DNA from 3 places in the Paenalkalicoccus suaedae genome. Region 1 is predicted to be linked to each of the others. Evidence: riboswitches for the same ligand, from Rfam matches in the RefSeq annotation. Region 1 holds a riboswitch; each other region holds the start of a gene.
The links. Region 1 has a riboswitch for thiamine pyrophosphate ahead of tenA (thiaminase II). Riboswitches for the same ligand answer to the same signal wherever they lie in the genome.
Positions count from the first base shown of each region.

Region 2: linked by a shared signal. The riboswitch ahead of thiT (energy-coupled thiamine transporter ThiT) and the one ahead of tenA (thiaminase II) in region 1 are both predicted to bind thiamine pyrophosphate.
Region 3: linked by a shared signal. The riboswitch ahead of FLK61_RS01790 (thiamine phosphate synthase) and the one ahead of tenA (thiaminase II) in region 1 are both predicted to bind thiamine pyrophosphate.

Region 1 covers NZ_CP041372.2:3,134,429-3,144,879, reverse strand. Annotated here, with positions in the region: gene ppdK (pyruvate, phosphate dikinase) at 1-1,894, shown strand, start outside; gene egtB (ergothioneine biosynthesis protein EgtB) at 2,705-3,961, shown strand; gene egtD (L-histidine N(alpha)-methyltransferase) at 3,958-4,893, shown strand; TPP riboswitch at 5,722-5,827, shown strand; gene tenA (thiaminase II) at 6,053-6,739, shown strand; gene FLK61_RS16435 (DMT family transporter) at 6,761-7,699, opposite strand; gene FLK61_RS16430 (metal-binding protein ZinT) at 8,110-8,988, shown strand; gene FLK61_RS16425 (S-layer homology domain-containing protein) at 9,394-10,451, shown strand, end outside.
Region 2 covers NZ_CP041372.2:2,074,911-2,085,361, forward strand. Annotated here, with positions in the region: gene recG (ATP-dependent DNA helicase RecG) at 1-1,282, opposite strand, end outside; gene sdaAA (L-serine ammonia-lyase, iron-sulfur-dependent, subunit alpha) at 1,292-2,173, opposite strand; gene sdaAB (L-serine ammonia-lyase, iron-sulfur-dependent subunit beta) at 2,190-2,852, opposite strand; gene FLK61_RS11010 (DegV family protein) at 3,016-3,864, opposite strand; gene FLK61_RS11015 (DAK2 domain-containing protein) at 3,883-5,505, opposite strand; gene FLK61_RS11020 (Asp23/Gls24 family envelope stress response protein) at 5,567-5,929, opposite strand; gene rpmB (50S ribosomal protein L28) at 6,174-6,362, shown strand; gene spoVM (stage V sporulation protein SpoVM) at 6,429-6,509, opposite strand; gene FLK61_RS11035 (thiamine diphosphokinase) at 6,579-7,232, opposite strand; gene thiT (energy-coupled thiamine transporter ThiT) at 7,229-7,792, opposite strand; TPP riboswitch at 7,862-7,963, opposite strand; gene rpe (ribulose-phosphate 3-epimerase) at 7,996-8,640, opposite strand; gene rsgA (ribosome small subunit-dependent GTPase A) at 8,642-9,523, opposite strand; gene pknB (Stk1 family PASTA domain-containing Ser/Thr kinase) at 9,536-10,451, opposite strand, start outside.
Region 3 covers NZ_CP041372.2:275,790-286,240, reverse strand. Annotated here, with positions in the region: gene FLK61_RS01835 (iron ABC transporter ATP-binding protein) at 1-197, shown strand, start outside; gene FLK61_RS01830 (siderophore ABC transporter substrate-binding protein) at 219-1,223, shown strand; gene FLK61_RS01825 (hypothetical protein) at 1,599-1,949, opposite strand; gene FLK61_RS01820 (hypothetical protein) at 2,309-2,518, opposite strand; gene FLK61_RS01815 (hypothetical protein) at 2,632-2,820, shown strand; gene FLK61_RS01810 (ThiF family adenylyltransferase) at 3,159-4,178, opposite strand; gene FLK61_RS01805 (thiazole synthase) at 4,175-4,936, opposite strand; gene thiS (sulfur carrier protein ThiS) at 4,940-5,143, opposite strand; gene FLK61_RS01795 (FAD-dependent oxidoreductase) at 5,127-6,185, opposite strand; gene FLK61_RS01790 (thiamine phosphate synthase) at 6,172-6,771, opposite strand; TPP riboswitch at 6,880-6,985, opposite strand; gene FLK61_RS01785 (UvrD-helicase domain-containing protein) at 7,127-9,442, shown strand; gene FLK61_RS01780 (BglG family transcription antiterminator) at 9,797-10,451, shown strand, end outside.

The DNA of each region.
Region 1 (10,451 bases):
GTCCGGAACGGGAGTAGCATTTACGCGCAATCCATCAACAGGAGAGGCGACATTATACGGCGAATACCTCGTTAACGCACAGGGAGAGGACGTTGTAGCGGGTATTCGCACGCCGAATCCGATCGCGGAGCTTGCGTCTGCGATGCCGGACGTGTTCGCTCAATTTAAGGAGACATGCGAACGCCTTGAAGCGCACTACCGTGATATGCAGGACATTGAGTTTACTGTAGAAGATGGCAAGCTTTACCTGCTACAAACGCGAAATGGCAAGCGTACGGCCGCAGCTGGTGTTCGTATTGCCGTTGAAATGGTACGCGAGGGTATTCTGACCCGTGAAGAAGCGCTTCTACGCGTAGACGCGGACCAAGTGGACAAACTGCTCCATGCGCGCATTGATGATTCCGTTGACCGCGATGTGTTTGCAAAGGGATTACCGGCGTCACCGGGCGCTGCGAGTGGCGCAATCGTCTTTTCCGCTGACGATGCGGCGAAGCGAGCGGCCGATGGCGAGCGCGTGATCCTCGTCCGCCCAGAGACGACGCCTGATGACATTCACGGGATCATCGCGGCCGAGGCCGTGCTCACGACTCGAGGCGGCATGACGAGCCACGCGGCGGTAGTCGCTCGCGGCATGGGCAAAGCGTGCGTCTGCGGTTGTGAGGAGTTAAACGTCGGCGAGAATACTCTCTCTGTCGCGGGAGAAACGTTAGTGGAAGGTACGATCATCACGCTTGACGGAGGCACCGGGGAGGTCTACATCGGCGAGGCGCCGATGGTGATGCCAGAGTTATCGGATGAATTTAACGAACTGTTAACGTGGGCCGATGACGTCCGTCGCATGATGGTTCGCGCAAATGCGGATCAGCCACTAGATGCAAAACGTGCAGTTGAGTTTGGAGCAGAAGGCATCGGCCTTTGTCGGACGGAGCATATGTTTATGGAGGCTGACCGAATTCCAGTTGTCCGCGAGATGATTTTTGCCAAAACGATGACGGAGCGCGAGGCGGCCTTGCAACGTTTGGAACCTATGCAGGAAGAGGACTTTTTTGGATTATTCGAGGAGATGGGAGGTCGTCCTGTTACGATTCGCTTATTGGATCCACCGTTACACGAGTTTCTCCCAGACAAGGAGGAATTGATTGTGCGGGTGACGGAGCTTGGGATTACGGGTGAACATCCGGCGGAGCTGACGGAGAAGCGGCGGTTATTGTCGCTTGTGTCGGAGCTTGAGGAGAAGAATCCGATGCTTGGTCACCGTGGCTGTCGTTTAGGGATGACGCATCCTGAGATTTACGCGATGCAGGCTCGTGCGATTTTTAAGGCGGCGGTGCGATCTGGCGCTGTGCCTGAGGTGATGATTCCACTTGTTGGTCATGTGAATGAGCTTGCGGCGATGCGTGCGGTTGTGGAAGAAGAGGCGGCGCGTGTGGAGGCGGATCAGGGTGTGACGCTGACGTATACGGTCGGGACGATGATTGAGGTGCCGCGTGCGGCTATTACAGCGGATGTGATTGCGGCTGAGGCGGACTTTTTCTCCTTCGGGACGAACGATTTGACGCAGACGACGTTTGGCTATAGTCGTGATGATGCGGAAGGGAAGTTTTTGACGCAGTATGTGGAGCGGGAGACGTTGCCTCGTAATCCGTTTGTGCATATTGATGAGGATGGCGTTGGTCGCTTAGTTCGGCAGGGCGTGGAGCTTGGTCGTGGGTCGAAGCCTGGTTTAAAGGCTGGTATTTGTGGGGAGCACGGTGGCGATCCGGAGTCGATTGATTTCTGTGAGCGTGTTGGGCTTGACTATGTGAGTTGTTCGCCATACCGGGTGCCGACGGCGCGGTTGGCGGCGGCGCAGGCGACGCTTCGGTTGCGGTCAGGGGAGACGGTGGAGGTTTAGAGTGAGGGTATTTTGTAGGTCAAGAGATTAAGGTCAAGTGAGTGAGGTCAAGACCAAGGTCAAGTGCGGTCACCTTTCGGTGCCCCTACGCGTCGTTTGCAACTACCGGTGGTTGTTTGCTCAACTATTTCGAACGGCCAAACCAATGGCCGTTCGAAAGGATTTTCGCTGCGCGAAAGTGCTACCACTGGTAGTACGCAAACGCCGCTACGGGGCTCCTACGGTTACGAATTATTGTTAGTAAAACCTTCCTCTTTTTTGTGGCTACGAGGCGAAAGGGCGTTGCCTCGCTTTTCTTTAAGAATAGGCTCTATACTTGAGTAATAATGTGCACTGCGTGAAGTATAAATCATGTGAATAAAACCAAATGCGTGCTGTGAGTGAGGTAATGCGTACGGCGGCACCTTCTTTAGTTACGGTAATGATAAGGATCGGTTCACCTTCTATTTAGAGGAGGTGGGCTTTTTTGTAGTGGGGAAATATATCGCAAGTGAGTATAAGTATGCCGCATCGAAATAGAACAATGCCAAAAAAGATGTATGCCCCATCAAGGAAGAACGATACCATAAGTTAATCAGTCTGTAAGATTACCTACCTGAGAATTTACAGCTTCATCACATTGCCTACATATTTTCTAAATAATGTGATTACATAATTTGAGAATGGGGTAAATATACAGGGAGAAATTAGCAAATGGGGAGGAGACGAGCTTTGTTGTAGTTCGTAAAAGTCTGCAATAAAGTACCAGTTGTCCATTCGAAGGCCTTAGTCGATTTACGAATAAATCAAATAAGAAAGCAGGGATCAGATATGCAGGTTAAGAATAGCCAAAAGCTGTTGCAACGTTACATGGACGTTCGTGGATACTCTCATAAGCTAGTGGAAAACCTAGAGATTGAAGATTTTTTATTGCAAGCAGCAACGCATGTCAGCCCGACCAAGTGGCATTTAGCCCACACCACGTGGTTTTTCGAAAAATTTATCCTCGAGGCATACATAGATAGCTACGAGCATTATAACGAGGTATTTTTGTATCTATTTAATTCGTATTACAAGCGCATCGGTAATCCGCATCCGCAGTCTGAGCGTGGGCTCATCTCGCGTCCGACTGTGAATGAGACGATGGCGTACCGAAAGCATGTTGACACCCATATGAAGGAATTGCTCTCTCAAGATCCTGATCAGCTCGATCCGAAGCTTCTTGAGGTACTTGAGATTGGTCTTCAGCACGAGCAACAGCATCAGGAGCTGATTTTAATGGATCTGCTCTATAACTTCTCGCATAACCCAGTGCCACCAGCTTTTTTACCTGAATCTTCAGAAAAAATGGGTGAAGCACCAGCCCTTACATTCCATACTTTTGAAGAGGGGATGACAGAGGTTGGACATAGTGGAGACGGGTTTGCGTTTGATAATGAGGAGCCGCGTCACCGCACGTTTTTACATGCGTTTAAGCTCGCTAATCGTCCCGTTACAAATGGAGAGTTTATGGCATTTATTGAAGATGGAGGCTACGAACGCGCTGAGCTATGGTTGTCTGATGGTTTTCAAACGGTTCAGGATGAAGGGTGGAAGCATCCCCTTTATTGGATGAGACAAGACACTAGCTGGATGATGTTTACGTTAGGCGGAACGGTCGATATTGACCCAGATGCGCCAGTCTGTCACGTGAGTTTCTATGAAGCAGATGCTTATGCGCGTTGGGCAGGAAGAAGGTTGCCGACGGAATCGGAGTGGGAGCATGCGCTAGCAAACGAGGTCATCGAAGGCAACTTTATGGAGGATATGGTGCTCGCTCCAACGTCCCTTTACAGTGGCAAAATGTTTGAAAAGGCATATGGTGATGTATGGGAATGGACACAAAGTCCATACACGGCCTACCCGAGAAGCAAGCCATTAGAAGGTGCTTTAGGCGAGTACAATGCCAAATTTATGTCCAACCAGTTAGTGCTACGCGGGGGCTCCTGTGTAACACCGCTGTCCCATATTAGACCGACGTATCGCAATTTTTTCTACCCACAAATGCGCTGGCAGTTTAGCGGCTTTAGATTGGCGGATGATGTATGAGAATAGAAAAGGTAAGTCAACACGGCATGCTCCAAGGCTTAATGTCTGAGCCGAAAACCATCTCGGCGAAATACTTTTATGATGAGCGCGGATCAGCGTTATTTGAAGCGATCACCGCGCTACCTGAATATTATCAAACGCGCACGGAAGCGAGCATTCTGGAGGCATCGCTACCAAAACTCGCGTCATACATGGATCGTCCGGTGACACTGATCGAGTACGGAAGTGGCAGTAGCGCAAAAACGCGAATTTTACTCGAGCACCTATCGAACGTCAACACGTACATTCCAATCGACATCTCAGAGGAATTCCTGGCCCAAACCGTGCAACAGCTAAGCCTAGACTTCCCAGCAATTCGCGTAACCGGCGTCTCGGCAGACTACACGCTACCAATCACCCTACCACCTTCTCAGTCAGAAAAGCGGGTCGTGTTCTTCCCAGGCTCTACGATTGGTAACTTTGAACCAGATGAGGCAAAAGCATTTTTAGCAAACAGCCGTCACATGCTACATGCAGGCGACTTATTTTTACTCGGTGTCGACCGTAAAAAAGATGTGTCCGTCGTCGAAGCAGCCTACGACGACTCCGCCGGAGTAACAGCTGCATTCAATAAAAATGTCATTGCCCGTTTAAATAGAGAAACAGGTGCGAAGCTAGATGAATCAGCTTTTTCACATGTAGCTTTCTATAACAAGCGCAAAGGCAGAATCGAGATGCATTTGAAGGTCAGGTCGGATCAAGACATGCAGGGCTTAGGCGCTGGCATTCAGTTTAGTGAGGGCGAGCTCATTCATACGGAAAACTCGTACAAGTTTGACGAGTCCGACATCCACGAACTCGCTGTCGCAGCAGGATTTACAGTGAGGGAAATTCTCTCTGACGAAAAGGAATACTTTAGCGTCTGTGTGCTAGAAGTGCCAGGAGCGGAGTAGAGGGTATAGGTAGATGGAGCCCGTGAACGAGAGTGTTCACGGGCTCTTATTTGTGCTGGTTTAGGGGGAGGAGGCACGACGGCGAAAGGATTGCGCAAGTTGGAGGGAGAATTGCGTAAGTTGAAGCGCCGATCGCGTGAAAGTAAGGGTCAACCGCGCGAAAAAGCAGTCGAACTGCGTAACGCGGAAAAAACCGCGCAAGTTGGAGGGAGAATTGCGTAAGTTGAAGCGCCGATCGCGCGAAAGTAAGGGTCAACCGCGCGAAAAAGCAGGTGAACTGCGTAACGCGAAAAAAACCGCGCAAGTTGAAGGGCGAACTGCGTAAGTTGAAGCGCCGATCGCGTGAAAGTAAGGGTCAACCGCGTGAAAAACCAATGGAACTGCGTAACGTGGAAAAAACCGCGCAAGTTGAAGGGCGAACTGCGTAAGTTAAAGCGTCAATCGCGTGAAAGTAGAGGTCAACCGCGCGAAAAACCAGTCGAACTGCGTAACGTGGAAAAAACCGCGCAAGTTAAAGGGCGAACTGCGTAAGTTGAAGCGTCGATCGCGTGAAAGTAGGGGTCAATCGCGCGAAAAAGCAGTCGAACTGCGTAACGCGGAAAAAACCGCGCAAGTTGAAGGGAGAATTGCGTAAGTTAAGGCGCCGATCGCGTGAAAGTAAGGGTCAACCGCGCGAAAAAGCAGGTGAACTGCGTAACGCGGAAAGAACCGCGCAAGTTGGAGGGTGAACTGCGCAAGTTAACGCGACGCTAGCTTAAACCAAATCCCCCCTCACCATCCAAGGTAAATAGTTGCAACATTTCCACTTATTATGTATGATGGACATAGAATATCCACTAGGGGAGCCGAAAGCCGGCTGAGACGACGCGTTTGCGTTGGACCCTTTGAACCTGATCTGGTTGGTACCAGCGGAGGAAAGTGGTTAGGTCGTGCTATGGCGCAGCCTCTCTTTCCCGTGATCGCGAGAAGAGAGGCTGCGCTTCTTTTTCGTGGTGACGTAGGAGCCTGTTGTTGATTAAAATGGACGCGTTAACAAAACGTGCTTGTCAAACAGCTCGGCACTTGATACACCTCGCCTCGCCTTTCCTTATCTTTAGCGTTCTATCCAACCGAAAGGACTACTAGTGGTATTCTCCAATTAAAAAGGAGGAATACGAAGATGAATTTTTCGGATCAGTTACGACAGGAAGCAGCGCCAATTTTTGATGCAATTATGGAGCATCCGTTCGTGCGAGGCATTGCGAATGGCGACGTGCCGAAAGAAGCACTAATTCACTACGTGAAGCAGGATTTTGAGTACCTCACGACATTTTGCCGCATTTATGGACTCGCTATTTCGAAGTGTGAGAACCGCGAGGACATGATTTTCTTCCGCGATCAAATCTCGTTTGTGCTTAACGACGAGATTCATCCGCACAACAATTTTTGCGAGGTCGCCGGCGTAAGCTATGAAGACCTGCAGAAGGCCGCGCTCGCGCCGACCGCTCATCACTACACGCGCCACATGCTTCAAGCAGCCACTACAGGCTCTTTGGGCGAAACATTAGCAGCGCTTGCTCCATGTCCGTGGACGTACTGGGAGATCGGGCGCAATCTGATGAACGAAATCAATCCAACAACCGACCATCCATTTTATGACTGGATTACGTTTTATGGAGACAAAGACGTTAGTTTGATTACAGAAACGTTTAAACAGAAAATAGATGCTTGTGCAGAAGCGGCTGGACCAGCGGAGCGTTCTCGTATGATGGAGCACTTCCTCATTAGTACACAGCTTGAGCATCAGTTCTGGACGATGGCCTTTGAACAAGAGAAATGGCCCGTTCCAGAAGGCGTTCTAAAATAATCGATAAACAAAAAAAGCCCCTTAGCGGGCTTTTTTTGTTGCCATAATTGGAGCAGTGCGACCCGATTTTCTCGACAAAAAGCTGTGTAAGGTCATGCCTATCATAATCAGCAGAAGACCGAGTATCGCGATGCCGCTTGGGAGTCGGGTAGAGAGGAGAAGGACTTCGCCGACCATAACGAAAATCACCTGGGTCGACTGCGTTGCCTCGACGGCTCCGAGTCGTTCGCTATCGCCGCGAACACGATCGGTTGCGATGAAGAACAGCGTCGTTGCGATAACGCCAGACGAAACGCCGACGATAAAGGCTTGAAGCACTTGACTCGCGGGCGGTGGGCCAACGGTTACGAGACCAGCTCCGGCAAGAAGTAGCCAAAACGGTGTCGTCATAAGCGTCATGCCAAGTATGCGCTGAAACGTGTCAAGGCGCCCGTCAACGAGCTCCATCATTTTGCGGTTGCCAAGCGGATAAGCAAATGCAGCCAAAACAACTGGCAAAATTCCTGCAAGCATCGAGAGTTGCAGACCATCCGCGTGCTGCCACTGAATCAGCACAACGCCGGCAAATATAATGAGCGAGAGCATAAGCGACTGCACGGCAAGCTTTTGCTTGAGGAAAATCGGGCCGATCAGAATCCCGGCAACGATCGTCAGCTGCCACGTTCCGGCTATGAGCCAGCCAGGTCCATAAGCTGCTGCATATGTAAGAGGTACATAAAAGAGCACAAAGCCAACGAAGCTCCAGCCGAGCCATGATAACGGTGCTTTTTTTATTTCAGTGAAGATTTGGCTGAGGTTACGTCTGAATAGGACAAGTAAAAGTAAGAAAGGGATCATAAATAAAAAGCGTAGGGACGAGCTCCACAGAAAGCTGCCGCCACTTAGTTCCATCGAGCGGTTCAAAATGAATGTGACAGCAAAAAACATGGAGGCCAGTATGCCGATTGCGATTTCTTTCATTGTGTATGCCACCTTTAATGAAGTTGTTGGTTTTTACTATACGCCTAGTTGTTGGAAAATGGAAGAGTTTGTTGCAGGGTGAAAAGTTAAAGACAGAATAGAAGGTGAGGGTTCACTAACTTTTGAGTGCAGTACATAAAACATGAGTACGGTACATTCTTTTCTAGAAAAATACGAAGATCCTGGTTGCTAACTGCCATGCTATCAAATCCTTAAAGAAGGTGCCCTTTCATATTAATCGTCTTCATGCATTACTCTCTAAGCAACTAGCACCTAACGCGACTTTAGATAGAGAGTTTACAAGAAAATAGGCATATTACTTTTATTCATAGACTTGCTTGACGTTTCTGTGAATAAGGCGTATAGTCATAAATCGTAACGATTACTATTTACAAAAGGAGCTTATACACATGAAAAAACAGACAATGCTTATCGGTTCTGCGATGACTGCTGCTTTGCTTTTAGCGGCTTGTAATTCTAATGACGAAACGTCAGGAAACGAAGCAAACACAACGAACGTTGCAACAGAAGAGGCTAACAACATGAATACTGAGAATGAGCCTGTTGCAGAGAACGATACGAATGTAGAGGAAGAAGAGCACAATCACGATCATAACAATGATCATAATCACGACCATAACGATGATCACAATCATAACGATGACCACGACCATGACCATGATCATAATCATAACGATGACCACGATCATGACCACGACCACGCGCACGGGCATGAGCTAAGTGAAGAAGAGCAAGCAATTTACAGCGGCTATTTCGAAGATGATCAAATTGAAGACCGTGAATTATCCGATTGGGAAGGTGAATGGCAGTCTGTCTATCCTTACCTTGTTTCTGGAGAATTAGATGAAGTCATGGAGCACAAGGCGAGCGAGAGCGATTCCATGACGGCTGAGGAGTACAAAGAGTACTATGAAATCGGCTACGAAACAGACGTCGATTATATGACGATCACAGAAGACTCGTTCACATTCACGTCCGACGAAGGCGAATACACGGCTACATATAGCTACGATGGATATGAAATCCTCGAGTATGAAGCGGGCAACCGCGGCGTACGCTTTATCTTTGAAAAGCAAGATGGAGACGAAGACATGCCAGCATTCATTCAGTTCAGCGACCACAGCATCTACCCAACAGACGCTCACCACTTCCACCTCTACTGGGGCGACGATCGTGACGCGCTACTAGACGAAGTAACAAACTGGCCAACCTACTATCCAGCTGACATGGACGGCCACGACATCGCACATGAGATGATTGCCCACTAATTATTGATAGAAAATCGAGTTAAATCCTATGTATCTATTTCCCCCTTAAAATAGATGAGAAGCCCAGACGAAAGATGTCTGGGCTTTTTGCTATCCTAAGAATTAATACCTATCATAAAAGTGAATTGGCTCCTTTGTTTAGTTAAATATAATCACGGTATAAAGTGAAAATCTGGCAAAAAGAGAACGGAGACCTGATTATAATGGATCAGATATACAAATGCTATCCAAAATCAGGGTTTTACTCTAGCATTGTATATGATGTGATAAAAATATCCAATTTACTAAAAAAATGTTTGATTTTAGGTAGTTGCATCCCATAAAATAGTTATAAAGGATTGCTTCTTAAGCGCTAAATGCGGCAAACCTAACAAAATATTTGTATTTATGGGAGGAATATCACGTATGTATCAACCAAAATCGTATCGTAAGTTTTTAGCCGCATCATTAAGTGCTACTATGGTAGCATCAGTGGCTCCAGGTGCTGTTTTCGCTAATGAGCATGCTCATAGTTTCACAGACATTGATCTCGAAGGAGAGAATCTAGAGGTTATTGAAAAACTTGTTGAAGCAGGAATCATCAATGGTTTCCCAGATAACACATTTAGACCACACGCGTCGATCACACGTGAACAAGCAGCGCTAATGATGTACCGCGCATTAGAGCTTGAAGGAGCAACGGATGTAGTAAACACACTATCGCAATTTAACGACATAGATCCAAACCACCGTAGTGCAGTAGAAATCGCAGCTGTAATTGAAGCAGGCATTTTTAAAGGCTACAATGGCAACTTACATATGGGAGACGTGATCTCCAGACAAGAAATGGTGTCTGTTATTGTGCGCACATTTAATCTAGAACTAAACGGAGAAACAACTGAATTTGTCGATGAAGATACGATTCATGTTTCTCACATTGAAGCAGTGAAAATCCTACAATCATGGGGCGTACTTCTTGGAATGCCGCACGGCGACGGATACCGCTTCGGAGCATCAGATGAACTAACACGACTCGCATTCTCACTCATGCTAACTCGCTCAATCGAGACAGTCGAAGAAATCGAAGCTGAAGAGCCTATCGAAGACGAAGAAGATCCAGAGGATGAGCTACCGGGCAACGAGGAAGAAAATGACGACGAGCAAGTAGATGAGGAAGAGGAAGAAGAAGAAGTAACGCCAGCACCACCAGGGGATGGGTGGAGTCCTGGACCTGTTGGACCAGGGCCCATAGTGACGCCGGAAGATCCAGAAGAAGAAGAGGAAGAAGTTTCTGAGCCAACGATTGTGAGCGTTAGTCTTGGAGAAAATGCAACCGTTGAAGTCAATGTTGGAGAAACACATGAATTCCCAGAAACGGCTATTGCTCAACTGTCTGATGAAACTAGTGAGTCAGTTTCAATAAACTGGAGAAATAGATCTATTAGATTTGACGAACCAGGGATTGAGGTTTTTGAAGGTTTTGT
Region 2 (10,451 bases), 1.1 Mb from region 1:
CGTCGATCGTGGATACGTCCATATCGCCAAAAGCAGAAATTGCAAGCGTTCTAGGTATCGGCGTTGCTGTCATAAATAAGACATCTGGCTCTAATCCTTTTTCTTTTAGAACGCGTCGTTGCCCAACCCCAAACCGATGCTGCTCATCGGTAATGACGAGTCCTAAATTTGCGAATATAACAGGCTCTTGAATAAGTGCGTGCGTGCCTATCAAAACGTCAATTTCATGTGCTTCGAGCTTTGCTAACGTTTCTCGTCGCTCTTTTGTTTTCGATGATCCCGATAAAAACCCAATCCTCACCGGGGTGTTCGCAAAAAGTTCTGTTAAGGATTCCACGTGCTGTTCTGCTAAAATTTCTGTAGGAACCATTAACGCACCTTGATATCCAGCTAAGACAGAGGCATACAGCGCTACGGCTGCAACAACCGTTTTACCTGAGCCTACATCTCCTTGGAGTAGCCTGCTCATGCGATGCTTGCCTTCAAGATCCTCAAGTATCTCGTTTATCACACGATCCTGAGCCTGCGTGAGTGGGAATGGTAACGAGGCGATAAAGGCTTGCACCTCATCTTTATGAAGCGTCTTTGTCACACCGTGCGTGGATTCTCGTTGCTTCTTTCGGAAAACTTGCATTTTAAGTTGAAATAACAAAAGCTCTTCGTAAATCATACGACGCTTTGCCTGTAGGAATGCCTTCTCTTTCTCTGGGAAATGAAGACGATAAAATGCCTCACGACGATCCATTAATTTATACGTTTGCATGAGTTGATAAGGCAGGATCTCTTCAATGTCATCAGGAAACTCATCGAAGGATTGTTTAATCCATTTTCTTAACATAAACATTTTTATGTCGCCGCGTAGAGAGTAAACGGGGTCCAACCCTTGCCCCTCTGTTTTACCAATGAGCTTTGCACCATTTACAGCGAGGCGATTCTTATCGAGTTTGCCGTGAAAGCTAATCACTTGTCCAAGCTCAATTTGCTTTTTTAAATAGGGTTGGTTAAAGAAAATAGCTTGAACTAATAAACCGTCCACGAGAACGCGAACGGTCAGCCTAGATGATTGTTTTCGAAAGAAGCGGAGCTCTGGCTCACTGTGAACGGTGCCAGAGAGGGTTACTTTTTCTTCATGATCCACTTCTTGAATTCGTCTAATAGAGTGATCTTCATAGCGAAAAGGAAAATACGACTGCAAGTCATAAACGGTAGTAATACCTAATGCGGAGAGTCTTTCTGCCGCCTTTGCACCGATCCCGGATAATTCTTGAATGCCTCGTGTCATGCCTTCCCCCTACTTTCCAGCAGTGCCAAATATCTGATCTCGGTATCGTCTACCTGTTGGCGTGCCTGCAAGGCCGCCCTCACCCGTCTCTTTTAACGAAGTTGGCATGTTTTGTCCGATTTTATACATTGCATCAATAACCTCATCAGCCGGAATTCTACTCTCAATACCAGCTAGTGCTAGGTCTGCCGCGACAAGTGCATTAGATGCACCAAATGCGTTACGCTTCACACACGGCACTTCCACAAGTCCTGCAACAGGATCACAGACGAGGCCAAGCATATTCTTAAGCGCAATTGCCATCGCATGGCTTGATTGTTTAGGCGTACCTCCCGCCATTTCTACAATAGCAGCGGCTGCCATACCAGTAGCCGATCCAACCTCCGCCTGACAGCCTCCTGCTGCGCCAGAGATCGACGCATTATTGGCAATAATAAATCCAAATGCTCCACTTACAAATAAATAACGTACCATTTGCTCGCGAGTTGGATTCAACTTCTCTTTTACCGAAAATAGCGTACCCGGAACGACGCCAGCGGCTCCCGCCGTAGGAGTAGCACAAATCGTTCCCATCGCTGCATTTACTTCATTCGTTGCCATCGCTTTAGCAACCGCATCAAGTAAAAGCGTCCCTGATAATGTTTCGTTAATCATCATATATTCATGAAGCTTTTTGCCGTCCCCTCCTGTAAGTCCAGAGACGGAGCGGACATTTTCCATAATTCCTCGATTAACCGCTCGCTCCATCACGTCTAAATTCCGCTCCATTTGCGCCATAACCTCTTCACGTGTTCGGTCATGAATAGCCATTTCTTGTTTAATCATAATTTCGGAGAGTAGCTCCCCTTGTTCTTCTGCCTGCGTTACTAATTCTTCTACGTTACGAAACATTGGTAGACACTCCTTCCTATTCGTGTATCTTCGTTACTTGATTAATATGAGGCAACGTCGCAATTTCTTGCAGAAGCTCCTCCGTCACATTTTGGTCGACCTCAATGACCATCAGTGCCTCTTTACCAAGGTCTTTACGCGATACTTCCATATGTCCTATATTTACTTCATTATTTGCAAGTAAGGTTGCGACTTTCGCAATAGCTCCATATTTATCATCATGTACGACGATAATTGCGGGGTGATTTCCACTTAAACGAAGCTCAAATGTATTTAGCTCTTTTATTTCTACTTTCCCTCCGCCGATAGAAATACCTACAAGCTCCATCGATTTCTCGTCATCGGATAAGGTAATTCTAACCGTATTTGGATGCGCTGAAACAGCATCATCTTCAATAAATTCATAGGCTAATCCTTTTTCTTCCGCAAATTTAAATGCTTCTTTTAATCGTTCATCATACGTATCAAACCCCAATACCCCTCCAACTAGTGCTACATCGGTACCGTGACCTTGATACGTTTTAGCAAACGATCCATATAGTCTAAAGATGGCCTTTTTGGGCTCTGTTCTAAAAAGCTGGCGAGCTACCAAGCCAATTCTTGCTGCTCCTGCCGTGTGTGAGCTTGAAGGACCGATCATGACTGGACCAATAATATCAAATACACTTCTATATTTCACCATAGATTCCCCCTTGTACGTCTATATGGAATCGCTTTCATCATTATACTCTTCGCATACATGTCTATTTTAACAAACGAAGCATCGAAGAGCGAATAATTATCAAAAAGATTTCAAAACAAAAGGAGCCGATCGTGAACGAACACGAAAAGCTCCTAGTATGCTACATAGGTGTAACAGAGACCGATACCGTACCAGGGCCTACGTGTGTCCCGATAACCGGTCCAATATCTGTGATAACCTCTCGCTCCACCTTAAACTGAGACTTAACAGCTTCCATAATCATAGCTGCATCGTCAGAAGCTTTTGCGTGCGAGATTCCGACATGAAGTGTTTTACCTTCATACTCATCTTTTAGGCGATCGATAATCTTTTGAATCGCTTTTTTCTGTCCACGTACCTTCTCATACGGGTAAACTTCGCCCTCTTTATTTAAAGAAAGGATCGGCTTAATTTTTAATAAAGATCCAACTAATGCAGATGCTTTACCGATTCGACCATTCTTTTGTAAATACTCAAGTGTATCTACTAAGAAGTAAACAGACGTTGTCTCAAGCATTTCGTTAATCCGTTGCATGATAGCATCCTTCGTAGCACCAGACTTTGCTAAAATTGCAGCTTCTACCACGATAATACCAATCGCATAAGAGGCACGTTTTGTGTCCACTACAGTTACAGGTACTTCTTCTCCGAGTGTTTGCTCTGCCATATAAGCAGACTGGAAAGTACCACTAAGCTTCGAGGATAAATGCAACGAAATAATTTCCGTTTTATTTTTTTCGTATAATGATGTATATACTTCCTCAAACTGGAGTGGAGTTGGCTGAGATGTAGTCGGGACAAACTCATAAGACTCAAGCTTATCGTAGAAATTTGCAGGTGTTAAGTCTATTCCATCCTCATATGTCTCTTCGCCGAAGTGGACCTTTAGAGGAACGACATGAATATTTAGCTCCTGCAGAATATCCTTTGGAATATCTGCAGTTGAATCAGTAACAATTTGAATAGTCATATGAATGTCCTCCAATATTTATTCAACTGCTAAAATGTACGAATAAAGTGGCTGATTCCCTTTATGAACCTCAACTTCTACGTCTTCAAAGCTTGATTCGATATAGTTAGATAGAGCATTAGCTTCAGATTCTGTACGATCTTCCCCGTAAATAACTGTCACGATCTCCGAATCCTCATCGACAAGATTCTTCACAAGCTCCTCTGCAACCTTAGCAACGTCAGCGCCATTAGCAACAATATTTTTTTCCGAGATTCCCATGAAGTCACCCTTTGTAATGGAGACGCCATTTAAGCTAGTATCTCGCACTGCGTACGTAACTTCTCCTGTACGAACACCTTTAAGCGCGTCCGTCATATCAGATACGTTATCAGATAGTTCCTGTTCAGCATTAAAAGCGAGCATAGCAGCAAGGCCTTGTGGTACCGTTTTAGAAGGAACAACTTGTACATCTACATCCGCCACTTCCGCTGCTTGGTTAGCTGCCATAATAATATTGCTGTTATTAGGTAATAGGATGACCTTTTCTGCATTGGCTTCTTCAATAGCGCGAATAAAGTCCTCCGTAGACGGATTCATCGTTTGGCCACCTTCAATGACCTTTTTAACACCGAGACCCTCAAAGAGCTCTTTAATGCCTGATCCCATGCTGACTGTAATCACCGCATACTCCGTTTTTTCCGGCTTTTGGTGAGGTGTATCCATTCCTAGTAAACTAGAATGTTGCTCGCGCATATTCTCTACTTTAACGTTTACAAGAGAACCGTATGCTTGTGCATCATTAATAACATTCCCAGGGTTTTCTACGTGAATATGAATTTTTAAAAGATCTTCGTCAGAAACAACGAGTAACGAGTCACCGTATTTGTCTAGTTGCTCACGAAACGCCTGCTCATCATATGGATATTGCTCAAGTTTCTTGTCTTCAAACTTCACCATGACCTCTGTACAATAACCAAACTCAATGTCTTCAGTAGCCATATGACTCTGAGCAGATTGATGGTGCTCAAATTTAACAAGCTCTTCTAGAGATGGAGCTGATTCCTCTGCAGTCTGAATCGCTTCTCCTTTAAGAACTGCTAAGAAGCCTTCATAAATAGTGACTAACCCTTGTCCACCTGAGTCAACTACACCAACCTCTTTTAATACAGGTAGTAGGTCTGGAGTACGCTTTAAGGATGCTTTCGCTTCCTTTAGCACATCAGACATAACCTCAATGACGTCTGTCTTCTTCTCTGCAGAAGCTACTGCTTGTTTAGCTGCATCTTTAGCAACTGTTAAGATTGTTCCCTCAACAGGCTTCATAACAGCCTTATAGGCAGTGTCTACTCCATGCTGAAGAGCCAGGCTTAAATCTTTTGCCTGGAGTGTTTCTTTTTTCTCTACAGACTTTGAAAATCCTCGGAATAACTGAGAAAGTATAACTCCCGAGTTGCCACGAGCACCCATTAAAAGACCTTTAGCAAATGCTTGAGCTATTCTTCCTACATGGTCATGCGGTGCGTTTTTTACTTCTTTCACTCCTGAAGTAATGGTTAAATTCATGTTTGTCCCTGTATCACCATCCGGAACAGGAAAGACATTTAGTGCATCGATTTTCTTTGAGTTATTAGAGAGGTTTGTTGCACCCTCAATGAGCATTTGCGCAAACTTATCTCCCTCGATCTTGTTAACCACACGTGTTCCTCCTAACTAATCACATCTAATCGTTCGCTACGCGAACACCTGATACAAAAATATTTACAGACGTTACTTTAAGTCCTAGCATTTGTTCTAGCTGATACTTTACTTTTTGTTGTACGTTATGAGCTACCTCTGAAATCTTTGTCCCATAGCTTACGATAATGTACATATCAATATGTACGTCGTCATTATCCTCGCGAATAACAACACCCCGCGCTAAATTTTCGCGGCCTAAAAGATCCGTAATGCCGTCTTTTAGCTGCTTTTGAGATGCCATGCCAACAATCCCGTAGCAGTCTACTGCGGCCCCACCAGCGATTACTGCCGTTACTTCTTTAGATACATCAATATTTCCATAGTTTGTTTTAATTTCGATCGTCATAAATGTCATTGCCTCCTCAAAAAGGTTTTTACCGAAAGGCTATCGCCATTTTACTATAAAACCGAACATTATGAAAGGCACTCCGGTATATATACTACCTGAAGCGAATCGGCTGTCAAGGTTTTTTACTTGAAATATCTCTGAAATCACTTGTATTTAACAGAATGCTATGCTAATATATCCAAGTATGTTGTTTGAAATAACTGTGATTGAAAGTTACGGTTTGAAAGAAGGAGGGATTTCCATGGCACGCAGATGTGTTATTACAGGTAAAGGTCCATCTACTGGAAACAAGCGTTCACACGCACTTAACTCAACGAAGCGTCGTTGGGGCGCAAACGTTCAAAAGGTACGAATTTTAGTGGACGGTAAGCCGAAGCGCGTATACGTTTCAGCTCGCGCACTTAAGTCTGGTAAAGTTCAGCGCGTATAATTTTGTGACCTATTACGTAAAAGGACTCCTAATCCGTTAATCGGATTAGGAGTCCTTTTCTTTGTATTACCCTTTTCCAATTGTGCCAAGTACAGCTCGCACAACGCCCCCTATAAACTTCGGCAAACGGATCGTATAAAACTTCATGCTACTCCCTCCTGACGGAAAAAAGCGATTCTATTACATATATATTCAGTCTGCCACAGATAGTACCACTTAATTTTCGTCCTTGGACTCAATCACGATTACTTTACCTGATTCAATCTTCACAATTGCTTCGTCATCTACGATTTCATTACTAACACAAAGGCTCGAACCACGCTTTAATTGAGCATTTGTTAATTCATATTTCACTCCAGTAAGCGTTATTCCAGAAACTTTTTCTGTAATAGCTAATAAGGATAAATAGGTGTATATGGAATGCTTTACATGTTTGACGCCGCTATCTAGATAACTCATTCGATTGGAAGTATTGAGTATCTCCACTTCAATCCCACGTGTAGCAGCAACCTCTAACAACTGCACGTTCATTAAAAAGTGATCTAATCTGCCTCCTGTCGCCCCAACAATAATAAGCTTTTTAGCGTTAAATCTTTCTTTAACAATATCAAGTGCCAGCTCCATATCTGTCTGATCTTTTTCTGCAGGGAAAGTGGTTAGTTCTACTGATTCTGCTTTTAGTTGCTTTAAATATGTTTCTCCGATTGAATCAAAGTCCCCGATAGCAAGATTTGGTGTAATACAAGCCTCTAAAAGATAATAAGCTCCTCTATCAACGCCTATAATGCCAGTCGGTTTAAGCTCGTCGCAAAGCTCTTGAAGGGATGGAAGGTCCACTTTTGGACCTCCTGCTACTAACAAATATGTCATGCTACACGTCCGTTAGAGGGGTGTAGCACGACTTTTCCCTTATTAGCAAATAAGACCATGATAATGACTAAAATAACAAATGTAGGTGCGATATAGCTTAGATTATAGATAAATGAATACCATACTGGCGACATCCCTTCAGGGGCAAAGCTACCGAACCAAATTACACCTGCAGTAAAGTGTGAAAGTAATCGTAATGCAGATGCTAATGCCACTCCTGCGATAAGAAGTGTAAGCTTTTTACGGAACGAAGCCTGACTTGAAAAACGAAAAATACCAGCTAAACCTATCACTAAAAAGGCGATCGGATAGTCGAGTAATGCCTGCGCCCAGTGAACCACGAATGAATTAAACATTAGATTTAATGTGCCAAACAATCCGCCAGCTATAATCCCAGCAATAACTCCTCGTCTATAAGCGAGAATAAGGATTGGAAGCATAGAGAGCGTAATAGATCCCCCTTGAGGCATTTGAAACAGTGGAATTAAGTCTAACACATAAGCAAGACCGCTCATAATAGCGATTTCGAGCATAATAAGTAATCGTTTGTTTTGTCTCATAATAAATAATCCCCTTTTTTTAGAACCACAAAAAAAGACAGCTTATGCCGAGAAGGCAACAGCTGTCTGTTAGCATCATCTCCACATCCCTACGCAAGTATCAACTTACAGGTTTAAAGGGTCGAAGCGCATGCTTCCTCTCAGTCCTCTAAGACTCCCCTTGTGGTTCATTATTTTAATTTCGTTTAAGTAATTTCACTTTACTACTGTTGACGAATTTTCGCAATGGCAGCGTGTCGATCCTCTTGATTATAAATAGCCGATCCCGCAACAAGAACATTTGCACCAGCATCTACGCACTGTTTTGCTGTCATTTCGTTGACGCCACCATCGACTTCAATCTCAATATCACGATCTCCGACAAGCTCTTTTACTTCTGTAATTTTGGGTAGCACGGAAGAAATAAAAGATTGCCCACCGAAGCCTGGATTTACTGTCATAAGTAATACCATATCAATATCGTCAATAATTGGCTTGATCACATCTACTGGAGTAGCCGGATTTAATACAACGCCTGCTTTAACCCCATTTTCTTTAATCAAATGAATCGTACGGTGCAAGTGAGGACATGCCTCTACGTGTACCGTAATAATATCCGCTCCAGCTTTACAAAAGTCAGGAATATATTGATCCGGATTTTCGATCATAAGGTGCACATCTAACGGTAATGTCGTAATCGGACGCACAGCTTCAACAATAAGCGGTCCAATCGTAATGTTCGGAACAAAATGACCGTCCATTACATCGATGTGAATATAATCCGCTCCTCCTTCCTCGACATCCTTAATTTCTTTACCTAGTTCGGCAAAATTAGCTGAAAGAATAGATGGTGCAATTTTAACTGACATGCTAGTACCTCCGCTTTTGCGATTTAATTTCTTCTAAAAATTGAATATAGCTATCATAACGATGCTGCGCAATCTCTCCATCTTCGACAGCTGCCTTGACCGCACATTTAGGCTCATTTGAATGCGTACATCCTCTAAACTTGCATTCCTGTATTCGATCAGCCATTTCAGGATAGCAGGCGGAGAGAGAGTCCTCGGTAATACCATGGTAATCTAGAGAACTAAAACCAGGAGTATCTGCTACATAGCCACCTTCGATAGGAATAAGCTCCACGTGTCTCGTGGTGTGCTTCCCTCGATTTAAGCTTTTTGAGATCGCATTCGTCTCTAAATCTAGCTCCGGCTTTATCGCATTTAACAGCGATGATTTACCAACACCCGATTGTCCAGCAAAAACAGACACACGATTTGCTAAGGCAGGCTTCAACTCTTCGATCGTATCCGCTTGGTGAACCGATGTAGATATCACTTCATAGCCGATTTTTTCATACTCCTTTTTATACTGACGAATCTCTTCTAGTTTTTCCTCTGGCAATAAATCCATCTTAGATAAGCATATAAGTGGTTGAATGTCGTTTGCTTCAATATGCACAAGGAATTTGTCTAGTAATAGTGGACTAAACGCCGGCTCATGGACAGAAAAAACGAGTACAGCCTGTTCAACATTCGCTATTGGAGGACGAATGAGCTCATTCGTCCTATCATGTAATTCTAATACATATCCGTCTGTACGATTTTCCGCTTCAAAAACAACCCAGTCTCCAACTAGTGGCGTTAGCTTTCTCTTTCTAAAGTTCCCTCTACCTCTGCACTGAAAAATGCCGTCCTCGTTTTCGACATAGTAAAATCCACTTAATGCTTTTACGATTCTCCCAATTGCCATGCAAACCTCCATTTATTGATAGCTTAATAATTCCTCATAGGTGTATTCGTAAGGTGACTCTGAGAATTCTTGTCCATTCACATATAAAAGCAGATATCCTGTGTCACCTGGGTTTAACGTCATAGGTAGCGTAAATCTAGTCGTCTCCGTGATGGACTCGCTAACGACTTCTCTAGGTGTATCGCTCTCAGAATCAATAATAGAGATTTGAATACGATACTCAGGTGGTTCTGATCCCTCTGGCGCAGGCGGTACTTCTACTGAAAATGGTACGTCACTTGTAACTGGACCGTCCTCTTCGCCAGGATCTGGCTCTGGCTCCGGTTCTGGATCTGGCTCAGGAGTCTCAATCTCAGAAGATCCCCCTGAAGACGATGGCTCAGGTCCACGTGAGAAAGTAACCTCTACTGTTACAGGAGCATTAATTTCTGTCCCTCTTGATGGAGATTGTGCAATAACTAATCCTGACTCAATGGATGGATGGAAATCTTCTTCGAATCTTAATGTTACATAAGGATTATCATCCATCTGATCGAGTACCTCAGAACGCGTCATTCCAAACAAATTATCCATCACATACGTCATACCCTCACTAACCGTAAGAGTGACAACTGTTTCTTCTGCAATGACTGGTTCATTTGCTTCTGGTGACTGCGATAAAACTGTTCCTTCATCTTCTGTCGCACTCTCTTCATAAACAACTTCTATATCCTCAAAATCTGCTAAAAGCTCTTCCGCTTCCTCAAGTGATAGACCAACTACATCATTCATGTCGACCGTGCCATTCGCTTCGTTAGCAAATACCGTCACTAAAGAGCCCTCTTTTACGTTATTACCACCTTGAGGATTCGTTGAGATAACATGGTCTGGTTCCACAGTATCGTCTTCTCTATACGTGAGCTCTACTTCTAAACCTAGCGTTTCAAGC
Region 3 (10,451 bases), 1.1 Mb from region 1:
CCGTCGTGTTAGTTCTTCACGATATTAACTTCGCCTCCTGCTACTCCGACTTTATCGTCGCGATGAAGGATGGCGAAATCGTTCAAGAAGGTCCGAAGTGCGACATTATTCAGCAAAACGTTCTGCAAAAGATTTACGATATTGATTTCCACATTCAAGACATTAACAATCAGCGCATCTGCGTCTATTTTTCTTAAAAACGAAGGGATGGATTTATCATGAAAAAAACACTATTAGGTATGAGCACACTCGCTATTTTACTTGCAGCCTGCGGTAATGAGGAGGCGTCTAGCAACGCTTCAGAAGGAAATACTACGAATGAAGTAAACCAAACGGAAGCAACAAGCAACGAAGCAAACACAACGGAAGAGGAACCTACGGAGCTTGTTGTCGAGCACGATTTAGGTGAAACGACTGTGCCCACGAATCCAGAGAAGGTCGTCGTCTTTGACTACGGGGTGCTTGATACGATGAGAGAGCTTGGGGTCGATCCAATCGCCGTCCCACAAGGCAATATCCCAAGCTACTTAAACGAATTCGAATCCGATACGTACCAGAATGCCGGCACTCTATTTGAGCCAAACTTCGAAGCGATCTTTGACATGGATCCAGACCTGATTTTAATCTCTGGCCGTGCAGCCGAAGCCTATGATGAACTATCAGACATTGCTCCAACCGTTTTCCTAGGCCTCGACACAGAAAATTACGTAGAATCCTTTGAACACAATACGATGCTTTTAGGAGAGATTTTCGGCAAAGAGGAGGAAGCCGCTGAACAGCTTGCTACAATTGAAGAAGAGATTGAAGCCCTTCAAAGCGTAGCTTCTGGCGAAGAAGGCAACGGACTGATTTTATTAACGAACGAAGGCGAGCTTAGCGCTTATGGAACTGGCTCTCGCTTCGGATTAATTCACGACGACTTTGGCGTTGGCGTAGCTGATGAGACGATCGATAACTCGACACGTCACGGTCAAAACGTCTCCTTTGAGTATGTTTTAGAAACAAACCCAGACTACCTGTTTGTCATTGACCGTGGAGCCGTAGTAAGTGATGGTGGCGAAGTAGACGGTCAGGCAACGCTTGATAATGATATTGTTGGACAGACAACTGCTGCAACAGAAGGTAATGTGATGTACTTGAATCCTGAGTACTGGTATTTATCTAGCGGTGGGTTGCGTTCGGTGTCGGAGATGGTGAAAGAAGTTGCGAGTGTGTTTGAATGATGTTTTTTACAGCTCTTCGAGCTGTTAATTGATTAAGTGCTAACTAGTTTTGTTCAGCTCTTCGAGCTGCTTATTGCCTAATTGCTAACTAGTTTAAAGATGTTGTTTAGTAGTATTAAGGAAAAGGAGTCAGCTCTCCAAACATCCTACGACATTCGTAGGGTCAGTGTCTAAGCCTACTCGGTCTGCAGGATTCGGCTTCCGCCTCATCCTTAACGCAGCCCTGTGTGGTCTTAGCCCCTGCCTTATCCTACGAATTGTCTTCGGACGTTTTCCGAGTCTGCCTCCTTTCCCTTTTTTTAGAGTAATAAAAGAAGCTAAGTGATAACTGCTTGTTATCACTTAGCTTCTTTCTGTTATAGAGAATATAATGCCCTAGCTAAAGGCATAAAGTATGGCTATTAATACTATTCCGACGCCACCTACAGCTAGTTTGCGTGCATCTTTTTTGATAAATAGGTAATCAAGTGCAGTTTGTAAGGCAAGCACAAATGCCACAAGTAACGTTAAGACACCTGGTGGTAGAGCGTCTTCACCTGGTTCAAACCCTTGGTATAACGCTACACTCCCACCAATAAAAATAGCCATATATCCTACAACTGCGCTCACTATACCGAGTTTGCTATCCTTTAAACGGCGAGTCGCCGATTTATTAAAAAAGCTAAATAAAAAGTTACATGCAAAAAACACGACAACAAGTAAAATGGTAAATACCGTTGGACTCATTCTAAGCCACTCCTTTCATACTCCCTCAAGTATAAACGCTTGATAATAGAAAGAAAACGCTAACGTTATCATGAGCGTCTATGTATGTTACCATTAAAATACCAAAGTCTACATGATAACAAGGAGTGAAAGTATGCAAAGCGTAGAATGTGCCTTCAGTATGTTGCTCACAATCAGCGTAATCAGTCTTCTTTTTCATGCTATAAGACGTTTAGTAGCGCCTTTACAAGAAAAAACGATGTATCTTATACAACGAACGTTAAATAAAAAAGCGATATCTAACAGACGAAGGTAGCTGTTAGATATCGCTTTTTACATGCAATCATTTTTCTGAAATGAAAAGCAAGTAGAGACTAATTCTACTGATTCAGATTCTTATTTTTAGAAAAGCGTAGTAAGATCGCAAACTTAATCAAGTAGTATAGTCCACCTATCACCGTAATAGCCGCAGCTATAACACTCACCGTCATCAGAATATCTCCGACAAACGTTTGGTAATAGTTATTTGAAATAACGATGATTAACCCTAACACATATACCACCATCGCAAGCGTTCTTCTGTTCATCATGTGAGGTCCTCCTAACACGTGCTTCGCTCATACTCCGACCTTTTCCCTCTATGGTAAAGCAAAATTATGATGAAGTATACATAAATGGAGATATAAGGAGGGAAGTCCTAATCATGATAAACATAGTATCTCTCATCGTATATATTCTATTGCTGCTACCAATTGTTCTGCTATTCATCCTACTTTTCAGAATCAAGACGTTTTTAGAAAATCAAGTAACCCAAACGGACGAAGTGATCCACCACCTTCGCCAATTAAGGGAAGAACTAGATGACAAAAAGAAAAGAGACGTTCGCCATTAAAAAAGTATGCCACAAATGAAACGCTTCTCCACCTAGAAGCTCAAGAGCAGGCAGTCCCAGAAGGCATCCGTAGACAATCCGTGGGGAGTTGAGGCGCTCGAGACCCCACAGCCATGCGTTTAGGGTAAGGCGATAGCCGATCCCTGCATGTCGAGGAGGCTCGAGCGCCGAACCCACGGATGTCGAAGGGTGCCTGGCGGGCTGACTGCTCCTCCCTCTAAAAAAGCTCGAAGAGCTGCTCTTAACTAGTTGGCTTTTGGGTAACATGCTCTAAATTAGTTGGCACTTCATCAGCACGCTCTAAGCTAGTTGGCTCTTGATTAACTCGCACTAGTCGCTTATCCAAAATACCGATAGTAAACCGCTTTCGCCTCTGTCACATCAGCCGTCCCGTGAACCATCGCTCGACCATCCTTAAATAGCACCACTCGCTTCTCTTCGACCTCAAACGAAAGCAAGTACTCATTACGAAGCACGTGATCAAATGGTAATGATCTCGCTACCTCCGAGAGGGCAACCTCTCGTTTAGTGGGCGGACGCAATTGGACGCTGTCCCGTCCACATAGTACCGCAGCCTCGGTATGATTTTCGCGAAGCAAATAAGGATAGGTTGGCACTTCGCCACAGCTCGGACAGTCGGCGCGCTTAAAGCTATGCATCGACATGGTGCGATAGTTGTTTTGCCACAGGTCGCACGTCATAAGTGAGTCGGCTAAGACGTCCGTTGCACCAGTCAGTAGCTTGAGTACGTTCGTTACCTGATGCGCGACGACAATCTCTACGGCTGGCGCAATGATGCCTGCCGTGTCGCACGTAGGACCGCCGGTAGGCAACTCGTCTAGTAAGCAGGTGAGGCATGGCCCACCCTGACCCGGCAAAAACGTATACGACATCCCATAGCTTCCGATACAGGCGCCGTAAATCCATGGCACATCATGCTTTAACGAAAGGTCATTCACCATCATGCGTGCATCGAAATTATCTGTCGCATCAACGATGACGTCAATATCGCTAGCTAAAATTAAACGCTCTAGCTCCTCCGCCGTCGCATCCATCACGTGCGCAGTGATGGCAACCTCCTTGTTGATCGCTTCAAGGCGATCTTTTGCGATCGCCGCCTTTGGCATGCGGGCCGTTGCATCAGCTTCCGTGTACAAGCGCTGACGCTGAAGGTTCGTCCAATCTACGTAGTCGCGATCAATAAGCGTAAGGCGCCCAACGCCTGCTCGTGTCAGCATCTCGGAAGAGCTTGCGCCAAGCGCTCCAAGTCCAAGGATCAACACGTGTCCATCCCGAATACGCTTCTGCCCCTTCTTTCCTATTCCTGAAAAAAGCTCATGTCTAGAGTATCGATTCACCCGAGACCCTCCTGTGGGCTACTTGCTGTGGCGTATGGCTTTTTAGCAATGCGACCAGCTTCAAAGCCTAGTCGACCCGCTTCTGTCGCGAGCGCCATGGCACGCGCCATCTTTACTGGATCGTCTGCGCCAGCAATCGCCGTATTAAGAAGCACACCGTCTGCTCCTAGCTCCATCGCTTCTACCACATCCGCCGGTGATCCGAGTCCTGCATCGATAATAACCGGAACCGATGCCTGCTCGATGATTAACCGAAGCGACAATGGATTGACGATCCCCTGTCCTGACCCTATCGGGGACGCACCAGGCATAACTGCATGCACGCCAACCTCTTCGAGACGTCTCGCAAGTAGTACATCATCCGACGTGTATGGAAGTACCGTAAAGCCCTCCTTCACAAGCTCCTCAGACGCGCGCAGTGTCTCAATCGGATCCGGCAACAGCGTCTTTTGACAACCAATAACCTCCACCTTAATCATGTCGCATAAACCAGATGAACGAGCAAGCTTCGCAATACGCACCGCCTCCTCTGCCGTCTTCGCTCCAGCCGTATTTGGCAATAGCGAATAGCGACCCACATCAATTTCCTCCAAAAAGTTTGGCTGACTCGCATCCGCAACGTGCATCCTCGCGACCGAAAACGTCAAAATCTCCGAGCCCGACGCTGCAACAGCCTCTTTTTGCACCTTAAAATCCGCATACTTCCCCGTACCAACCATCAAACGCGATCCAAACGACTTCCCATTAATGACAAGCATGAATTAACCCCCTCCAACAAATTGAACAAGCTCAATAGCGTCCCCATCACGAACAACCACCTCATCAAACGACGACCGATCCACCGCTTCTCGGTTCAATTCCACGAGAATCAGCTTGGACCCCAAATCCAAATGCTCCAACAACTCACGCACAGACGCCGCCTCCAAAGGCAACTCGCGCGCCTCACCGTTAATATGCAAGACCATGCTCCACTACCCCCCTTCTCTCTGGCGAAACAGGCGCTAACGCCTCTGGCACCCTATTGTTCCAAACGAGGTCAGACACAAGCTGACCAGTTATCGCAGACAGGAGCATCCCATTTCGATAATGACCTGTTGCCATCACTAAACCTTGGATCTCTGGATGACGTCCGATATACGGTAAATCATCAAACGTACGCGGACGAACGCCGCTCCACGTCTCGTTCCACTTCGCTTTAGCAAGCTCTGGTACAAGCGCAGTTGCGCGCGCAAGTAATCCCATTACACCCTCTAGCGAAACGCCTTCTGTACCATCTCCTGGGTAGCTAGTCGCTCCGATTAACAGCTCGTTTTCCCCCTTCGGCACTAAGTAACAGTCGCGCGCATAAATCGTCCGTTGTAACAGTCGCTTCTCCGTCGTGACAGAGATAATTTCCCCCTTCACTGGAAGGAGTGGACAAAGCCCTGGTAACAGCTCACTACTTGCTACGCCGCTCGCCACAATTACGGTGTCCGCATAAAATTTTTGACTCGACGTCTCTATGCCACAGACGCGACCCTCTTTCATTAATAGCCGCTTCACATCCGTTTGCTCTAGTACCTCGACGCCATTTGCAATCGCCGCTCGCCAATACGCGAGCGTCAGTTGCTTGGATCTGATTTGTGCGCCTTCTTCGTAATGGACGCCCGCTTCTTTCGTCCGTAGCTTCGGCTCAAGCTCTCGCATGTCCTCTAAGGTAAGCGATCCCTTACTCCCTAATAGGAGCATGCCATTTTGCTCAAAGCCTATATCTATCCCCAATTCATCGAGAAAAAGTTGCGCAAGCTCCTTCAATTGCCTACGACTCTCCATCGCCAGGTCATAAAGTGGATGATCCGGCTGGTACTCCGCCTCAACAGCAAGCATCCCAGCCGCCTTTGACGAAGCTCCGTAGCCAAGGGTGCGTTGTTCTACTGCTAACACACGTACGCCCTGCTTCGACAAATAATACGAGATGGCTCCACCAATTACGCCTCCGCCAACAACAATGACATCATAGCTGTGCATCTAATCGCCTCCCTGTAAACTCATCCGTTGCCTGAATAGGGTCTCTCGCACCTAAAATTCCTGATAGGACGGCAATACCTGCCGCCCCTGTTGCTTCAATCTCTTCTATATGAAACGGCTTCACGCCTCCGATTGCATAAACTGGTAGGTGTGATGCCCGAACGACTTCCTCTAAAGCGGCTATACCGCGTGGTAACAGCCCTGGCTTCGAGGCAGTTGCATAAATGTGACCGTAAAATACATAGTCGGCATCCTCCACCTCTGTAAGCTCCGACACGTCGTGGATGGATCTCCCGACGCGCAGCGTAGGCGCAAGCTGTTTCACTATCTTTGGAGATAAGCTTAAGCCTCCTAAGTGAACTCCTCCTGCCCCTAACGCAAGCGCAACGTCAACACGATCGTTTATCACGAGCTTCTCTTTTGGAAAGCCAGCTTTCACTAACTGCTGTCCAAGTTCATAGACGTCCCTTGCTGACGAACGCTTTTCTCGTATGTGTAAGGCATCAATACGTGGCGCAAGCTTTGTGGCAGTTTGCGCATCGATCTCTCCATTGCCACTAGAAAGAACGTGTACCTGTAATCGCACGGTTCCTTCCTCCTTCCTCTAAAAAAGGCATACAAAAAGCCACCTCCTGATGTAGATAGGAAGTGGCTGTTAAGGGTGATTTGGGATCGATACGTTGATGTACCGATGCTAACAGTCGAGGCACTTCCCTACGCTAGTATGAACTAGATCAGGTTCTGAGGGTCCGGATTATCTCCGTCTCAGCCCGCACGTTCAGGCTCCCCTAGTGGATTGCTATATGAATTTAGTTAAACTTTACCATGGAAGGCGGTTTACATGCAACTGTTGTACCTCCCTCTAATGTCGTCTATGATTCGGCAATGAAATATGCTTTAATAGGGGTATTGTTTAGACTTAAAAGGAGGCTCACCCCTTTATGCAACACAACTATGCACAGCCTAAAAAAAGACCTCAGGCGTTGCATCCTGCTGGGTCGTTTTTAGATAAAATACCCCCTGCACCAAAAGCGCCGCTGCTCACTTCGGTGATTCGCGAGTCCGACAGCGACTATTCGTATTTACATAGATTAGAGGAATCTGGCATCACACTAAATGAGCAACAGCTAGAAGCCGTTCGCCACGGTGATGGACCTGCGCGAATTATCGCAGGTGCTGGCAGTGGAAAGACACGCGTCCTCGTCTCTCGGACCGGCTACTTAACTTCCGTCAATGGTGTTTCTCCCAAAAACATTCTCCTGCTTACCTTTACGAGAAAAGCAGCGGATGAGATGCGAAGCCGAATTGCGAAGCTCCCAGGCTACACGCCATCCTTAGCAAAGCAACTGACTGCTGGGACGTTCCACTCGATTTTTTACCGGCTATTAGTTAGTCGAGGCTATGATCATCGGATTTTGCAAAACGATCGGCACAAGCAAATCGCCATCAAGCGCATCTTAAAAACGCGTGGCTTGCACGATTCGTATGAGCCAGAGACTCTGCTTGCCACCTTGTCAGAGCTAAAAAGCCGCATGAAAACCGCGCACGATATTGACGCTAAAACGCACATTGAGCACGAGACCAAAGCCATCCTGATCGCCTATGAGGACTGGAAGGACGAGCACCACTATATAGATTTTGACGACATGCTCCTCCTCGCTTGGAAATTGCTCAATGAGGACAACGAGCTACTCGGTAAGCTTCAGACACGCTTTCGCTACATCCTCTGTGACGAGTGGCAGGACACAAATCCGATCCAATTCGAGCTCATTCGCATGCTCACAGGCACGCACCAAAACCTTTTCGTCGTTGGCGATGACGACCAGACGATTTACAGCTTTAACGGCGCAGACAGCACCATCATACTCGACTTCGACAAGCACTATCCGCGCGCCACAACCATCACCCTGCCCGTCAACTACCGCTCCACACCAGGGATTCTCGGGCTAGGCAATGCAATCATCGAGCATAATACGATGCGCCATCCCAAAACGCTCCAGACCGCCAATTCTCCTGGACAAACCACGTTGTATCTCCGACCAGCAACAACAGACGACGAAGCTGAGCAGATCGTCGCGAATGTGTCGGCGGACATCGCATCCGGTAAACGCCGTTTAAGAGAGATCGCGATCCTGCACAGGACCTTTTCCTGTAGCCGAGCGATGGTCGACCAACTGGTGCTTCGCGGCATTCCGTTTGTGACATTCGGAAAGCAGGAAACCTTTTATGAATCGGGACTCGTAAAGCCAGTGTTAGACCACCTCCGACTTGCCGTGGATCCTAACAATATCGACGCCGTCAGTGGCATGGTGTCGACGCTTTACCTGGCGCGTGAGACAACGATGGCACACATTCACCGTCAGGATATTGTTAGTCCAGAGCCAAAGCTATTACTGCATGCGATGACACTACCACATTTAAAGGAGTTTCAACGCACCGCAATTTCTCGCCGGATGAAATTAATTGAGTCGTTAGCAGGTAAAAAGCCTCGAGACGCGATTAGACAGGTACGCGCTGTCTACGATGCGTATCTCGACGCAGACGAGCGCCGCGTTGCAACGTTAGACAAAGACATGGTCAAGGAGATGCTTACGGAGCTTGAGGCTTCGGCGGATAAGTTTGGGTCAATTAAGGAGTATCTATCCTTCATTGAGGATATTATCGCCCGCCATAAAGAGATGGAAGAGCTTCGCAAGCAGTCCGACGCAGACGTGCTATCGTTGATGACGATCCACCGCGCGAAGGGTCTCGAATTCCCTGTCGTGTACGTGATCGGAGCATCGGAAACGATTTTGCCACACTCCTCTGCCCTTGAGGCGGATAAGCGATCTGACTTGATGATCGACGGAAAAGGGAAGCAAAAAGTAGAGCACGCTATTGAGGAAGAACGTCGTCTTTTATACGTTGCCGTCACGCGCGCCATGGAGGAGCTCTATATTAGCTCGCCCTCCTACTATCGAGGAAAAGAAACAGATGTCTCTCGCTTCTTACTCGAGGCCTTCGGCGAAAAAGAACGCCCTCGCACCTCGCTCGAACGATCTGGTCGGTCTGGTCGGTCTGATCGTGCGTTTGCCAGTCGCGTCGCAGAACAAAAGCCACGCCTGCGCATCACTGCCCTCGTTTGGGACTGCACAAGCAAAAGCTGCAACGGCTGGATGCGCGTCTCTCCACAAGACGAGTCCGAGCGACTGTCAGAGAAAGCCTGTCCACTTTGTAAGACGAAGATGAAACAGGTGGAGAAAGAAATTACAGCATAGGACGCTTATACATGTAGAGCCCCTCTTTGGAGGGGTTCTTTTGGTTGTGAGGGGGTTTGAGATTCTGCGTTGCTTGTCTCACTTCCCACCTCCCTTCCCTCATCAAGATCCTCTTCTTTCCCGCCCCACTAAAAAGGTGACCACTGTTAACCTTGCCCTCCAATTACAGGAATTTTAATAAGCGGTTATACGCTATGGAAATACTATATAGTGAAGCAAACAGAACACCTACCTGACCCTATCCTCTCGTGAGAAAACCTAACTCGAGATGCAATCATGGTACATCACGGTGTACCTGATTTGTTCTGTTGCATGACACCATATTTTCGTATGCTACAGCTAGGAGGCAATCATATGCGTTTATCCTATAGACAACTTTCACTTATGGAAATGCTTCTATATGTAGGAAGCATGACTGTCACACATTTAGCCCAAAGCTTTAACGTCAGTCGCAAAGCTATTTACGATGATCTGGAAGCTATTCGCTTTTGGCTACAGGAAGAAAAAACGGGGACACTTTCAAAGGATTCGCTTGGACGTTATTCGATTAAACAGCCTGATCGTCACATGGAGCAACGCATGTTTGAGGAATCGCACCGCTTTCGAAACTTTGAAATAAAAGAGCGGCATGCTTTTCTTCTTTTCCACCTTGTCGCCAATCCTTACACGACACTTGACGAGCTAATGAAGCATCTAGATGTGAGTAGAAATACACTCCAGTCTGACATGCAGGCTGTAAGGAAAGTGGCATCTAATGCGAATGTTACGATTCGCTACTATCAGCAGCACTACAGCTTTGTAGGCGATGAATGGACCGTCCGGATGTTTTTAATTAACGCCTGTAGTCCTTACGTGCAAAAGCTGAAGCACGAGACACTCCTTCCGCCAAGTCGAAGCTATGGACCACCATTGTCCCCGCAGGCGTGGGATTGTCTAGACCTTTCTATTTTTATTCAGCAAAAGCGAATGGATCTTGGGTACACGATCATTGAATTACCGTATTCAAAGG